DNA from 2 places in the Streptomyces sp. NPDC054961 genome. Region 2 is predicted to be linked to the other one. Evidence: riboswitches for the same ligand, from Rfam matches in the RefSeq annotation. Region 2 holds a riboswitch; the other holds the start of a gene.
The links. A riboswitch is a leader RNA that binds a small molecule or an ion and turns the genes downstream of it on or off. The one in region 2 is predicted to bind ZMP and ZTP.
Positions count from the first base shown of each region.

Region 1: another riboswitch for ZMP and ZTP. It lies ahead of ACWF9Z_RS13145 (serine hydroxymethyltransferase); the one in region 2 lies ahead of ACWF9Z_RS15945 (bifunctional 5,10-methylenetetrahydrofolate dehydrogenase/5,10-methenyltetrahydrofolate cyclohydrolase).

Region 1 covers NZ_JBSGWY010000011.1:30,573-37,925, forward strand. Annotated here, with positions in the region: gene pdxR (MocR-like pyridoxine biosynthesis transcription factor PdxR) at 1-792, shown strand, start outside; gene ACWF9Z_RS13125 (hypothetical protein) at 820-1,734, opposite strand; gene ACWF9Z_RS13130 (hypothetical protein) at 1,847-2,161, shown strand; gene ACWF9Z_RS13135 (glutathionylspermidine synthase family protein) at 2,188-3,378, shown strand; gene rocD (ornithine--oxo-acid transaminase) at 3,444-4,652, opposite strand; ZMP/ZTP riboswitch at 4,763-4,853, shown strand; gene ACWF9Z_RS13145 (serine hydroxymethyltransferase) at 4,889-6,166, shown strand; gene trpS (tryptophan--tRNA ligase) at 6,369-7,353, shown strand, end outside.
Region 2 covers NZ_JBSGWY010000015.1:23,037-30,389, forward strand. Annotated here, with positions in the region: gene ACWF9Z_RS15930 (vWA domain-containing protein) at 1-879, shown strand, start outside; gene ACWF9Z_RS15935 (RNA polymerase sigma factor) at 896-2,515, opposite strand; gene ACWF9Z_RS15940 (class I SAM-dependent methyltransferase) at 2,687-3,448, opposite strand; ZMP/ZTP riboswitch at 3,560-3,653, shown strand; gene ACWF9Z_RS15945 (bifunctional 5,10-methylenetetrahydrofolate dehydrogenase/5,10-methenyltetrahydrofolate cyclohydrolase) at 3,682-4,572, shown strand; gene ACWF9Z_RS15950 (MAB_1171c family putative transporter) at 4,764-5,948, opposite strand; gene ACWF9Z_RS15955 (NAD(P)/FAD-dependent oxidoreductase) at 5,945-7,353, opposite strand, start outside.

The DNA.
Region 1 (7,353 bases), on a different contig from region 2:
GTGCACCGCGACCTGCTGGCCGGGGCGGGGCTGCGGACCCGGCCGCTGGAGGTGGACGCCGAGGGGGCGCGCACCCAGGACCTGGCCTCGACGGCGGGCTCCGCGGCGGGGCAGGGCGTGGGGGCGGTGCTGCTGACGCCGGCGCACCAGTTCCCGACGGGCGCCGCGCTGACACCCGGGCGGCGGGCGGCGGCGGTGGACTGGGCCCGGTCCACGGGCGGTCTGATCCTGGAGGACGACTACGACGGGGAGTTCCGCTACGACCGGCAGCCGGTGGGCGCGTTGCAGGGACTGGACCCGGACCGCGTGGTCTACATGGGGACGGCGAGCAAGTCCCTGGCGCCGGGGCTGCGCATGGGGTGGATGGTGGTCCCGGCCGGGCTGATGGACGAGGTGCTCGGGGCGAAGGGCCGGGACGAGTGGAGCTCCGGCGCGCTGGACCAGCTGACGCTCGCGGAGTTCATCCGGTCCGGGGCCTACGACCGGCACGTGCGCGGGATGCGGCTGCGTTACCGGCGGCGCCGCGACGAGCTGGTGGCGGCGGTCGGGGACCGCGCGGGGGTCTCCGGCATCGCGGCGGGCCTGCACGCGGTGCTGGACCTCGCGCCGGGCGGCGAACGGGCGGCCCTGCGGGCGGCCGCGTGGCAGGACCTCGGCCTGCAGCCGCTGTCGTCCTTCCGGCACCCGGAGGCGGCCGGGGCGGTGCGCGAAGCCCTCGTCGTGGGCTTCGGGACGCCTTCCCAGAGCGCCTGGGCGCCGACCCTGGCGGCTCTGGTGGCGGCGCTCCCCTGAGGGGGCCGGCCGGGAGCCCGGCTCCGGTCAGCGGGCCGGCCCGGGAGACGGTTCCGCCGCCGGGTCCGCCGGGTCCGCCGGGTCCGCCGGGTCCGCCGGGTCCGCCGGGTCCGCCGGGTCCGCCGGGTCCGCCGGGGGTTCGCCGAAGCGGGCCAGCGCGAGGGCTCCGGCGACGGCGACCACGAAGCCGGTGACCGCCAGCCAGGCCAGCCCCTCGCGGGTGCGGTCGCCCAGCCAGATCACCCCCACCGCCGCCGGGCCGATCGTCTCGCCCAGCACCAGCCCGGCCGTCGCCGTGGTCACGGAGCCGCGCTGCAGGGCCGAGGTGAGCAGCAGGAAGCCCGCGCCACCGCCCAGCAGCAGCGCGTACAGGGCGGGGTTCCTCAGGGCCGAGAGCGAGATGTCGTCGATGAGCCGGACCGCCACCTCCACCACCCCGAAGCCCGTTCCGGCCGCCAGCCCCAGGGTCAGCGCCCGGCTGCGGTCGGGCAGGCCGCCGGCCACGGCCCCGGTCACGAGCACCAGCCCGGCGACCGCGAGCAGCCCCAGTTCCAGCGCGAGCGACCCGGTCCCGGAGCCTTCCTCGCCCGAGGCCAGCCCGAGCATCACCAGCCCCCCGCACACCACCCCCACCGCGGCCCACTCGGTGCCGCTGAGGCGTACCCGCAGCAGCCGTGCCGCGACCACCGCGGTCACCGCGAGGCTGGCGGCGAGGGCCGCGCTCACCGCGTAGATGGGGATGTGGCGCAGGGCGATGATCTGGAGGACGAAGCCGATCCCGTCCAGGCCGAGACCGGCGAGATAGCGCCACTGGCGCAGCGCCCGCAGGAGGAGGGCGGTGTCGACTCCCGAGCCCGTTCCCGGCTCGGCCGTCCGGGCCGCGACGGCCTGGAGGACCGAGGCCGTGCCGAAACAGATCGCCGCACCGAGCGCGCAAATCATCCCAAGAAGCACGAACCGACTCTAGGTCACGGATCCGGGGACGGCCGGATTCCATCGGCCGGGGGCCTCGATCTAGTCTGTCGGCAGCACGCCACTAGGGGGAGCAGCAGACATGGACAGCAGCAGTACCAACCAGCGCCGCATGCGGTCCGGCGCCGTCGTGCTCGGCGGCATGGGCCTGCTCGCGGCCACGCTCGTGGCCTGCGGCAACAGCAACGAGCCGGACCGGCGCTGCGTCGACCGGACCACGCTCGACAAACTGGACGACAAGTACTGCAAGAGCAGCGGCGGCGGCTCCGGCCGGGGCACGTACTACTACGGCGGCTCCGTGCGGAACGGCAAGGCGTCCGGCGGCAGCTTCGACAAGTCCGCCGTCACCCGCGGCGGCATCGGCGGCCACAAGAGCTCCGGCTCCAGCGGCGGCTGACCGGAAACCCGAGGGACTGCACACCCATGAAGCGGCACACCATCGAGCCCCGTCCCGACTGGCAGAAGACCGTCGAGGAGCAGGGGCTGATCTACCCCCTCACCCGGTACCCCGACGACTCCCTGCGACCGTACTGGGACGAGAGCGCCTACTACTCCTTCTCGCTGCCCGAGGTCGAGGCGCTGGAGAACGTGGTCGAGGAGCTCCACGCCATGTGCCTGGCGGCGGCGGAGCACATCGTCGCGCACGACCGCTTCGCGGACCTCGGCATCACCGATCCGAAGCTCGCCGGGCTGATCGCCGAGTCCTGGCGGCGGCGCGCCGAACAGCCCTCGCTCTACGGCCGCTTCGACCTGAACTACGACGGCGGCGGCGGCCCGGCCAAGATGCTGGAGTACAACGCCGACACCCCCACCTCGCTGGTGGAGGCGGCGGGCCCGCAGTGGTTCTGGATGGAGGAACGTTTTCCCGGCGCCGACCAGTGGAACTCCCTCCACGAACGGCTCGTCGACGCCTGGCGCCGGCAGGCGGAGCTGCTGCCGTCCGCCACGGTGCACTTCGCGCACTCCGAGACGGACGAGCTCGGCGAGGACCTGATGACGGTCGCCTACCTGCGCGAGACGGCCGAGCAGGCCGGCCTCGACGCGCGGGCGCTGTCCGTCGAGCGGATCGGCTGGGACGGCCTGACGGAACGCTTCGTGGACGAGAAGCTCGGCTTCATCCGCGCCTGCTTCAAGCTCTACCCGTGGGAATGGCTCGTCACCGACGAGTTCGCCCCGCAGGTGCTGGGCACGTACGACCTCGGCGGCGGCTCCGGCACGACCGCCTGGATCGAGCCGCTGTGGAAGATGCTGCTCTCCAACAAGGCGCTGCTGGCGGTCCTGTGGGAGCTCTTCCCCGAGCACCCGAACCTGCTGCCCGCCTACCTGGACGGCCCGCGCGAGCTCGCCGGCACCACCGGCTACGTGGCGAAGCCGCTGCTGGGCCGCGAGGGCGCCGGGGTCACCCTGCACCCGGTGGGCGGCGAGCCGTTCGCGCCGGAGCCGGACGAGACGTACGTCTTCCAGGCCCTGGCCCCGCTGCCCGACTTCGACGGCAACCGGGTGGTGCTCGGCGCGTGGGTCGTCGAGGACGAGGCGGCGGGGCTCGGCATCCGCGAATCGGCGGGGCCGGTCACGGACGAGTACGCCCGCTTCCTGCCCCACGTCATCGTCTGACCGCCGGCCGGTCAGCCGGTCACCGGTCAGCCGGCCGGCCCGCGCGCCGGCCGGCCACGCGCCGGCTAGTCGTCCGAGAGGACCGACCTGAGCTGGTCGAGGCCCCAGTCCAGGTCCTCCTTGCTGATCACCAGCGGCGGCGCGATCCGGATCGTCGACCCGTGGGTGTCCTTGACGAGCACCCCGAGTTCCATCAGCTTCTCGGAGATCTCCCGCCCGGTCCCGCGCGCCGGGTCGATGTCGATGCCCGCCCACAGCCCGCGGCCGCGTACGGCGGTCACCGCACCGCCGCCGACCAGCAGGTTCAGCTCCCGGTGCAGGTGGTCGCCGAGTTCGGTGGCGCGCTGCTGGTACTCGCCGCCGCGGAGCATCGCGATGACCTCCAGCGCCACGGCGCAGGCGAGGGGGTTCCCGCCGAAGGTGGAGCCGTGCTCGCCCGGCTTGAAGACGCCGAGGACGTCGCGGTCGGCGACGACCGCCGACACCGGGACGACGCCGCCGCCCAGCGCCTTGCCGAGGATGTACACGTCCGGGACGACCTCCTCGTGCTCGCACGCGAAGGTCTTGCCGGTCCGGCCCAGCCCCGACTGGATCTCGTCCGCCATGAACAGGACGTTCCGCTCCCGCGTCAGCTCCCGTACGCCCCGCAGGTATCCGGCGGGCGGTACGAGGACGCCCGCCTCGCCCTGGATCGGCTCCAGGAGCACGGCGACGGTGTTGGAGGTGACGGCCGCGGCGAGCGCGGTGAGGTCCCCGTACGGGACGATCTCGAACCCGGGGGTGTAGGGGCCGAAGTGGTCGCGCGCCTCGTGGTCCGTGGAGAAGGACACGATCGTCGTCGTGCGGCCGTGGAAGTTGTCGGCCGCGACCACGATCTTGGCGTGGCCGTCCGGGACGCCCTTGACCTCGTACCCCCACTTGCGGGCGGTCTTCACCGCCGTCTCCACGGCCTCCGCGCCCGTGTTCATGGGCAGCACCGCCTCCTTGCCGCACAAGGCGGCGAGCTCGGTGCAGAAGTCCGCGAAGCGGTCGTGGTGGAAGGCGCGGGAGGTGAGGGTGACCCGCTCCAGCTGGGCGCGGGCGGCGTCGAGCAGACGGCGGTTGCCGTGGCCGAAGTTGAGGGCGGAATAGCCGGCGAGCATGTCGAGGTACCGGCGACCCTCCACATCGGTCATCCACGCGCCTTCCGCCGTGGCGACCACGATGGGCAGGGGGTGGTAGTTGTGCGCGCTGTGCGCGTCGGCGGAGCGGATGGCATCAGAAGTTGCAGACACGGGGTCTCCGATCGTCCGTCAAGGCCTGTGACGAGGGTGGCGTCACTGTGCATCCTCGCTCGTATACCGGACGGAGAAACCTTTTTCGTGGCGTGCCCGCTAAGCTGTGCGGCACGCACGGCGACTGGCGTACGGAGAACCAACTCCGGGGGAGTCGTGCGCGCACGACCGCATACAGGGCCGCTCGCCTGGGCCTCGCGGGGACGAGATCTGACATCGACCCCGGAGGAACCGCCATGAGCGCGAACCACCACCTCGCCCATCCCGCCCTGCTCGCCACCGACCCCGAGCTGGCGTCCTTCGTCGCCGCCGAGGAAACCCTGCAGGCGCGGACCCTGCGGCTGATCCCCAGCGAGAACTACGTGTCCGCCGCCGTGCTGGAGGCCTCCGGCACGGTGCTGCAGAACAAGTACAGCGAGGGCTACCCGGGCCGCCGCTACTACGAGGGCCAGCAGAACATCGACCGGATCGAGGCGCTGGCGGTCGAGCGGGCGAAGGGCCTGTTCGGCGTGGACCACGCGAACGTCCAGCCGTACTCCGGCTCCCCGGCCAACCTCGCCGTGTACCTGGCCTTCGCGAAGCCCGGCGACACCGTGATGGGCATGGCCCTGCCGATGGGCGGGCACCTCACGCACGGCTGGGGCGTCTCGGCGACCGGCTCGTGGTTCCGGGGCGTCCAGTACGGCGTCCGGGCGGACTCCGGCCTGATCGACTACGACGCCGTACGGGACCTCGCGCTGGCCGAGCGCCCCAAGCTGATCTTCTGCGGCGGCACCGCCCTCCCGCGCACGATCGACTTCGAGGCGTTCGCGTCGATCGCCAAGGAGTCCGGCGCGGTCCTCGTCGCCGACGTGGCGCACATCGCGGGCCTGATCGCGGGCGGGGCGCACCCCTCCCCGGCCGGGCACGTGGACGTGATCTCGACGACCACGCACAAGACCCTGCGCGGCCCGCGCGGCGCGATGCTGATGTGCCGCGAGGAGCACGCCAAGGCCATCGACAAGGCGGTCTTCCCGGGCCTCCAGGGCGGCCCGCACAACCAGACGACGGCCGGCATCGCGGTGGCGCTGCACGAGGCGGCGCAGCCCGCCTTCGTCTCGTACGCCCACGCGGTCGTGGCCAACGCGAAGGCACTCGCCGCGGCGCTGCTCGAGCGGGGCTTCGACCTGGTCTCCGGCGGTACGGACAACCACCTGATCCTGATCGACCTCACGGGCAAGGACGTGCCGGGCAAGGTCGCCGCGAAGGCGCTGGACCGGGCGGGCATCGTCGTGAACTACAACACGGTGCCGTTCGACCCGCGCAAGCCGTTCGACCCGTCGGGCATCCGGATCGGCACGCCGTCGCTGACCTCGCGGGGCCTCACCCGGGCCCACATGCCGGTGGTCGCCGACTGGATCGCCCGCGCGGTGTCCGCCGCCGCGGCGTCGGACGAGCCCGCGCTGGCCGCCGTCCGCTCCGAGGTCGAGGACCTGATGGCCGCCTTCCCGGCCCCGGGTCTCCCGCTGTCGTAACCCGCGGGGGACGCCGGAGGGCCGGATCCGGCCCTCCGGCGGGGGGAAATCGGTCGCTCGCTCCGGGCAAGATCAAGCCGACCGGTTACGGGCGAGTACGCACAGTGATCGCCCGTGCCCCGGGGCTCCGGGTCCCGACGACCCGCCCGGTTCCGGCCAGCGCCGGGCCGGACCCGGCCGGTCCACCTGAGAGAATGAACCCATGGCTTCTGATCGTCCTCGCGCGCTCTCCGGCATTCAGCCCACCTCCGGTTCGTTCCACCTCGGGAACTACCTCGGAGCCATCCGTCAGTACGTCGCCCTGCAGGAGACGCACGACGCCTTCTACATGGTCGTCGACCTGCACGCGATCACCATGCCGCAGGATCCGAAGGAACTCCGGGCGAACACCCGGCTCTCCGCCGCGCAGCTGCTCGCCGCCGGCCTGGACCCCGAGCGCTGCACGCTCTTCATCCAGAGCCACGTGCCCGAGCACGCGCAGCTCGGCTGGGTCATGAACTGCATCACCGGCTTCGGCGAGGCCAGCCGGATGACCCAGTTCAAGGACAAGTCCGCCAAGCAGGGCGCCGGAAACGCCACCGTCGGCCTGTTCACGTACCCGATCCTCCAGGTCGCCGACATCCTGCTCTACCAGGCCGACGCCGTCCCGGTCGGCGAGGACCAGCGCCAGCACATCGAGCTGACCCGCGACCTCGCCGAGCGCTTCAACCAGCGCTTCGGCAAGACGTTCACCCTCCCGGCGGCGCACATCGTCAAGGAGGTCGCGAAGATCTACGACCTCCAGGACCCGGCGATCAAGATGTCGAAGTCGGCGTCCTCCCCCAAGGGCCTGATCAACCTCCTCGACGAGCCCAAGGCCACCGAGAAGAAGATCAAGAGCGCCGTCACGGACACCGAGGCCGTGATCCGTTTCGACGCCGTGAACAAGCCCGGCGTCAGCAATCTGCTCACGATCTACTCCACCCTCACGGGCGAGTCGGTGGCCGCGCTCGAGGCCGCGTACGAGGGCAAGGGCTACGGCGCGCTCAAGACCGATCTGGCCGGCGTGATGGTCGATTTCGTCACACCCTTCAAGCAGCGCACCCAGGAGTACCTGGACGACCCCGAAACCCTGGATTCCCTGCTGGCCAAGGGCGCGGAGAAGGCCCGGGCGGTGGCCGCGGAGACCCTGGCACAGGCGTACGACC
Region 2 (7,353 bases):
TACGTGGTCAACGGCTGGCTCGTCGAGATGGGCGTCGGCGACATGCCCGACGGGCTGCTGTACGACCCCGCGCTGAAGGGCCTCTCGGCCGAGGAGGTCTACGACCGGATCACCGGCGACCTGCGCCGGATGCGCCGGCTCGCCACCCTGCGCGGCAAGGGCCGCGGGGACATCCTGGGCGAGCCGCTGCCGCATCCGGGGAGCGGACCGTACACCGACCTGGACGAGTTCTACCGGCGCGGTCTGGTCCAGGGCTTCGACCTGCACGAGCACGGGAAGCGCGGGCTGCTGCCCGCCGGGCTCGTCGAGGAGATCAGGGCGCTGGCCCACCCTCCGGTGCCGTGGGACGTACGCCTGGCCCGCTGGTTCGACGCGTACGTGCCGCGGCCGCAGCCGGTACGCAGCTTCGCGCGCCCCGCCCGCCGCCAGGCCTCGACCCCGGACATCCCGCGTGCGGGCCGGTACTTTCCGGAGGAGGAGACGGCCCGGTGCACCTTCGGCGTGGTCCTGGACACCTCGGGGTCGATGGACACCGCCCTGCTCGGCAAGGCGCTCGGCGCCATCGCCTCGTACGCGGAAGCCCGCGACGTACCGGCGGCCCGCGTCGTGTTCTGTGACGCGGCGCCGTACGACGCGGGCTATCTGCCCCCCACCGAGATCGCGGGCCGGGTGAAGATCCGGGGCGGGGGCGGGACCGTGCTGCAGCCGGGCATCGACCTGCTGCTGAGGGCGGAGGACTTCCCGCCCGGGGCCCCGGTGCTGGTGATCACGGACGGGTGGACCGACACCCTGCGGATCCGGCGCGAGCACGCCTTCCTGGTTCCGCAGGGCGCCTGCCTGCCGTTCACGCCCCGGGGGCCGGTCTTCCGACTGGCCTGAGGGCGCGGACCCCGGTTTAGTCGAGGTAGTCGCGCAGCACCTGCGAACGCGACGGGTGACGGAGCTTGGACATGGTCTTCGACTCGATCTGGCGGATGCGCTCACGGGTGACCCCGTACACGCGGCCGATCTCGTCGAGGGTCTTCGGCTGGCCGTCGTTGAGGCCGTAGCGCATGGAGACCACGCCCGCTTCGCGCTCCGAGAGCGTGCCCAGGATCGACTGGAGCTGCTCCTGGAGGAAGGTGAAGGAGACCGCGTCGGCCGGCACGACCGCCTCGGAGTCCTCGATGAGGTCACCGAACTCGCTGTCGCCCTCCTCACCCAGCGGGGTGTGCAGGGAGATCGGCTCGCGGCCGTACTTCTGGACCTCGATGACCTTCTCGGGGGTCATGTCGAGTTCCTTGCCCAGCTCCTCCGGAGTGGGCTCCCGGCCGAGGTCCTGGAGCATCTGGCGCTGGACACGGGCCAGCTTGTTGATGATCTCGACCATGTGGACGGGGATGCGGATGGTGCGCGACTGGTCGGCCATGGCGCGCGTGATCGCCTGACGGATCCACCAGGTCGCGTACGTGGAGAACTTGAAGCCCTTGGTGTAGTCGAACTTCTCCACGGCGCGGATCAGGCCGACGTTGCCCTCCTGGATCAGGTCCAGGAAGAGCATGCCGCGGCCGGTGTAGCGCTTGGCGAGGGAGACCACGAGGCGGAGGTTGGCCTCCAGCAGGTGGTTCTTCGCGCGGCGGCCGTCCTCGACGAGGATCTCGAGCTCGCGCTTGAACGCGGGCTTGTGGTCCTCCTCCTCTTCGAGCTTGTACTCGGAGAAGAGACCCGCCTCGATGCGCTTGGCGAGCTCGACCTCCTGCTCGGCGTTGAGCAGCGGCACCTTGCCGATCAGCTTCAGGTAGTCCTTGACGGGGTCGGCGGTGGCGCCGGCGACCATGACGGTCTGCGCCGGGGCGTCGTCCTCGTCGTCGTCGGACAGGACGAAGCCCGCGCTGCCGCCCGTCTTGGGCGTCTCCTTCTCGGCGTCGTCGTCGAGGTCCTCGGCGGCCCAGTCCTCGCCCTCGGCGGCGGGGGCGGCGTCTTCGTCGCCGTCCTTGGCGCCCTTCTTCGGCGCGGCCGTCTTCTTCACGGCCGTCTTCTTCGCGGCGGTCTTCTTGACCGTCCGCTTCTTCGGCGCGGCGGCGGCCTCGGCCGCCGCCTCCTCCTCGGTCCCGGAGGCCGACGGGTCGGATATCGCCGCGGCGGTGGCCGTGGCGGCCGTCTTGCGCGCGCCGATGGGGCGGGGCGCGGCAGCGGCCTTCTTGGTGACGGCGCGAGCCGGGGCAGCGGCCGCCTTGCGCGGCTTCTTGGCGGCAGCCTTCGTGGCGGGCGCGGCGCTGACGTGCAGCGCGACACCCTCCTCGTCCAGGACCTGGTTCAGGCTGCGCAGGACCCGCTTCCACTGGTCCACCGGGATGCGGCCGGCCTCGAAGGCCTGGCGCACGTCATCACCGTTGATGTGACCCTGCTCGCGGCCACGCTCGACAAGCGCGACCAGGGCCTCGGATTCGGCGATCTCCGTGGGGAACGTACGGGACGGGCTGAGCGACACAAGGAGCCTCTCGTTGCGAACAGATATAAGGGGGTGGCGGGACATCTTCGCGCGAACTCGGGAAACAGACCCGAGGGGGGTCTGTATTCCGAGCCGCACGAGGACACCTGTCGGTTCATCGCACGCCCGAGTAGATTCGTTACGCGCTGAATTGAGTGACCTGCGCCACGCTGTGACCGGGCAACCGATCTGCGGTGGCTGCGTCCGCCCTTCTTGTCAGCCCGTTCTGCGGGCCTCGATGAGGAATCGGGCGGTGTGCGCGACGAACGGGCCTTCGCGTTCGATCTGTTCGTGCAGCTCGCGCAACCGGTCCCGGTACTGCCCGACCGTGAAGCCGGGCACCATCCAGATCACCTTCCGTAGAAAGTAGATCACGGCTCCGATGTCGTAGAACTCCGTCCGGAGCCGCTCCGCCCGCAAGTCGACCACCTCCAGGCCGGCCCGCGTGGCATCGGCGACCGCGTCGTCGGGGTGCCGGCCGCGCCGGACCTCCTCCGGCTGCGGGCCCAGGAAGTACTCGACCAGCTCGAAGACGCTCGCCGGACCGACCTGCTGGGAGAAGTACGTACCGCCGGGCCGCAGGACCCGCGCGATCTCCTCCCACCAGATCGTCACCGGGTGCCGGCTGACGACGAGGTCGAAGGCCTCGTCGCCGAACGGCAGCGGCGGCTCGTCGGAGTCCGAGACCACCACCGCGCCGAGCGGGTGCAGCAGCCGGGTCGCCTTGTCGATGTTCGGCGGCCAGGACTCGGTGGCCACCATCAGCGGGGGCAGGGGACCGGCCCCGGCGAGCACCTCGCCGCCGCCCGTCTGGATGTCGAGGGCGGCCCGGACGCCGGACAGGCGCTGTCCCAGGAGCCGCTGGTAGCCCCAGGAGGGGCGCTGCTCGCGCGCGCGGCCGTCGAGCCAGGAGAAGTCCCAGCCGTCCACGGACACGGCTTCCGCTTCCGCGACGAGATGGTCGAAGGTGGGCGTCATCCCCCGATCGTCCCAGGCCGGGAGCGGCTCATCCACCGGATTGCCGGGCGCCGGGGCCGCCGGGAGCCGCCGGGGGCCCCGCCGGGTCGGCAGGGCGGTCGCCTACACTGGGCGGCGGGCCGTGACTGGCGTTCGGGTGGATCACCACCGGGGAGCGGCCCGGCGTGCTCCCGTACGTCGACTGCCGCGCGCCTGGGCGAACCGCGATCCCGCAGCGACGCTCAGGAGACCCCATGACGACTGCCCAGACCGAACAGCCGGCCCGCACCGCCGAGCTGATGGACGGCACCGCCCTCGCCCGCCGCATCTCGGAGCAGACCGCCGCCTACGCGGCGCGGATCACCGAGCGCACCGGCACCGCGCCCTGTCTCGCCACCGTGCTGGTCGGCGAGGACCCCGCCTCCGTCACGTACGTGCGCATGAAGCAGAACCGCTGCGCCAAGGCCGGGATCACCTCCCGCCACGTGGAGCTGCCCGCCGCGACGACCACCGAGGAGCTCGTCGCCACCCTGACCGCGCTCTCCGAGGACCCGGAGATCAGCGGCATCCTGCTCCAGCACCCCGTTCCGCACCACATCGACGAGCGCGCCGCCTTCGAGGCCATCGCCCCCGGCAAGGACGTCGACGGGGTCACCATGCACTCCTTCGCCGCCATGGGCTTCGGACTGCCCGGCTTCGTCTCCTGCACCCCCGGCGGCATCATGCGCCTCCTCGCCGCCTACGACGTGGACCTGACCGGCAAGCACGCCGTGGTCGTCGGCCGCAGTGCCATCCTGGGCAAGCCCGCCGGGATGCTGCTGCTGGAGCAGAACGCCACCGTCACCTACTGCCACTCCCGCACCGTGGACCTGCCGGCCCTCGTGCGCCAGGCGGACGTGCTGGTCGCCGCCGTCGGCAAGGCCGAGTTCATCCGGGGCGAGGACATCAAGCCGGGTGCGGTCGTCCTGGACGCCGGCTACAACGAGGGCAACGTCGGCGACGTCCACTTCGAGTCGGCCGCCGCCCGCGCCTCGCTGATCACCCCCGTGCCCGGCGGCGTCGGCCCGATGACCATCGCGGTGCTGCTGGAGCAGACCGTCCAGGCCGCCGCCGCGCAGGCCGGTCTGGCGCTCGCGGACCTCTGACCCGGCCGCCGCACCCCTCCCGCACGGCGCGACGCCCCGGGCCTTCGGGCCCGGGGCGTCCCGCGTCCGCAGGCCCTCCGGGCCGGCCTGGAGGGCCTGCGGGGCGGTACGAGGCCCCAAGGGTGCGACCGGGTCCCGAAAGGGCCGTACGGGGCGTCCCAGGGCCCCGCAGGGGTGGTGGAGGGGCTCTCTCAGGCCCCGGTGGCCCGGTGGCGGGCCGCGGCCACGATCGGGGAGGCCTGGAACTCGCGCGCGAGTTCGGTCAGGGGCCGGGAGCCCAGGCGGTACGGGTGCTCGCCGCCGGGCCCGGAGCCGTCCGGGCGGGCGCCGGCCCGCTCCGACGCCGCCCGGCGCTGGCAGGCCGCCGCGAGCATGGCCGCGTCCGCCACCAGCGCGGCCTGCTCCTCGGGCCGTCCCTGGGCGCGCGCGGCCCCGTACGCCTCTTCGCGCACGGCCGGGTCGAACCAGTACACGAGGGCCAGGATCCCGTCGTCGATCACGGATTCGCGATGGATCAGCCGGATCCCCACCGGTGACCACCAGGTCAGCGGCACGGGCCGCACCCCGCAGGGGGAGAACCCGCGCAGAGCCGCCCAGAGCGGCCGCAGCCGCCGGTAGCGGCTGTAGTCCCGCCACGGCGCCGATCCGCCGACCAGGGGCACGATGAACCCGCAGCCCACCAGCAGGGCCGCGGCGGCGCCCAGCGGCGGCGCCACGTTCGTGGACAGGTAGTCCAGGTCCCCTCCGCTCCAGCACGCGGCCATCGCCGTCCACTTCACGAGGAGGAAGGCCAGGTCGAGCACTCCGCCGGACATGAGCAGCGCGAGTCCGGTCCGCAGCGGCCACATCGAGGGGTCCAGGCGGCGGAGCCACTTCCAGCACAGCACCGTGAGCGCGGTGCTGCCCACGGTGTGCGCCGTCAGGTAGCAGACGATCATCTCGCGCAGCCAGGGCGTGTTGGCGTAGTACGTGTCCATGTCCCGCAGCCGTTCGTCCGGCGCGTCGCCCAGGGCGAACAGGACGACGATCGCCACCGTCACGGCGCCGTACGCGACCACCGTCAGACGGGTGGCCCGGTGCACGGCCGGGGTCGGGGGGCCGCTCCAGTGCAGGATCAGCACGATGCAGGCGCCGGAGAAGGCCGTGAGCATGCTGTACACGAGGGGAGCGGAGAAGTTGACGACGCCGGTCATCCTGTTGACGGCGACGATGGTCGGGGGCGCCGAGAGGAACACGGCGAGCGAGCCCACGACGAGGAGGGTGCAGACGGCGCGCATGAGGGGCTGGTCCCAGCCCCTTCGTAACGTCGGCGCCTTGACGAGGAGTGCCGTGGCGATCACCACGCCCGGCACGTAGAGGACGAGGCTTTCGATCATCGGGCCTGTCCGACGGGGTCGGCGGGTCCGGAGCTGTCGACGACGGCGGCGGCCGTGCCGGCGGTGGTGGCCGCGGCGGTGGCGGCGGTGTCGGCCCCCTCGGCTCTCGCGGTCGCCGCCGGTGCGGTCGGCGCGGGCGCGGTCGGGCCGGCCTGGTCGAGGCCCGCGACGGCACGCTCGGCCGAGGTCAGCGGCGCCGCCTTCAGCGCGCCCCGCGCGGAGGCCCGCAGCACCTCCCACACCACGCCCGGGCGCACCCAGTACGTCGGCGCCCGGTTCATGGTGATGACCTGGAGGAGGGCGGCGGTGAGCGATTCCTTGGTGGTGGCGCCCGTCATCAGCCGGTCGACGTACCCGTTGAGGAGCCCCGCGCCGGGGCGGGGCTTCATGCCGGTGGCCCCCGGGTACAGGATGTCCTGCGAGGTCGCGAGGTCCCAGGCGACGGACACCTGCGGGGCGATGGCGCGCTGCGCCTCGCGGCCGATGCCCGGGTGCGCGAGGCCCTTGGCGCGCAGCAGCGTACGGACGGCCAGCAGGCCCTGGGCGGCGACCGTCATGCCCTGCCCGTAGAGCGGGTTGAAGGTCGCGACCGAGTCGCCCACGGCGAAGAACCCGTCGGGGAGTTCGGCCTTCTCGAAGAAGATCCGGCGGTTGGCGGTGCCCTGGGTGACGGCTACGTCCGTCAGCGGTTCCCTGCCCTCGAGGAGCTCGCCGACGATCGGGTCGCGGACGCCCTTGGCGAAGGGGATGAAGGCCTCCGGGTCGCCGGTGGGCTGGCCGCCGCGGGTGCCGGACAGGGTGGCCTGCCAGCGGCCGTTCTCGATCGGGACGATCGTCGCGGTCTGGCCGGGTACGGGCACCCTCGGGTCGGACTGGACGTTGACGATGGGGAAGCCCAGGGCGTGGGCGCCTTCGGGGGCCTCGAAGATGCGCGTCGCGTAGACGAGCCCGGAGTCCACTCCGGCCTCCTTGAGGCCGTTGACGCCGAGTTCCTCCAGCCAGGTCCGGGAGCGGGAGCCGCGGCCGCTCGCGTCGACCACGAGATCCGCGGTGACCAGGCGGTTCTCCTCCCCGGGGGCGTCGACGCGGACACCGGTGACCCGGTCGGCGGTGCCTTCCAGGCCGCGGACCCGGCTCCGCTGGAGCGTGGTCACCCCGGCCAGCCCGATGACGCGGGAGCGGATGACCGAGTCGAGGAGGTCGCGGCTGCAGGAGATGTTGAACTGCATCTCGCCGTGACGGGGAAGCCAGCCCTGCGCGGTCTTGGTGACCAGGTCGGTGGGCAGGCTGCGGCGGAAGGCGCCGGCGGCCGTCCAGTCGTCGGTGATGCCCGGCAGGATCTCCTCGATGGCACGTGCCCCGCCCGACCACAGGAGGTGGGTGTGCCGGGCCTGGGGGAGTCCGC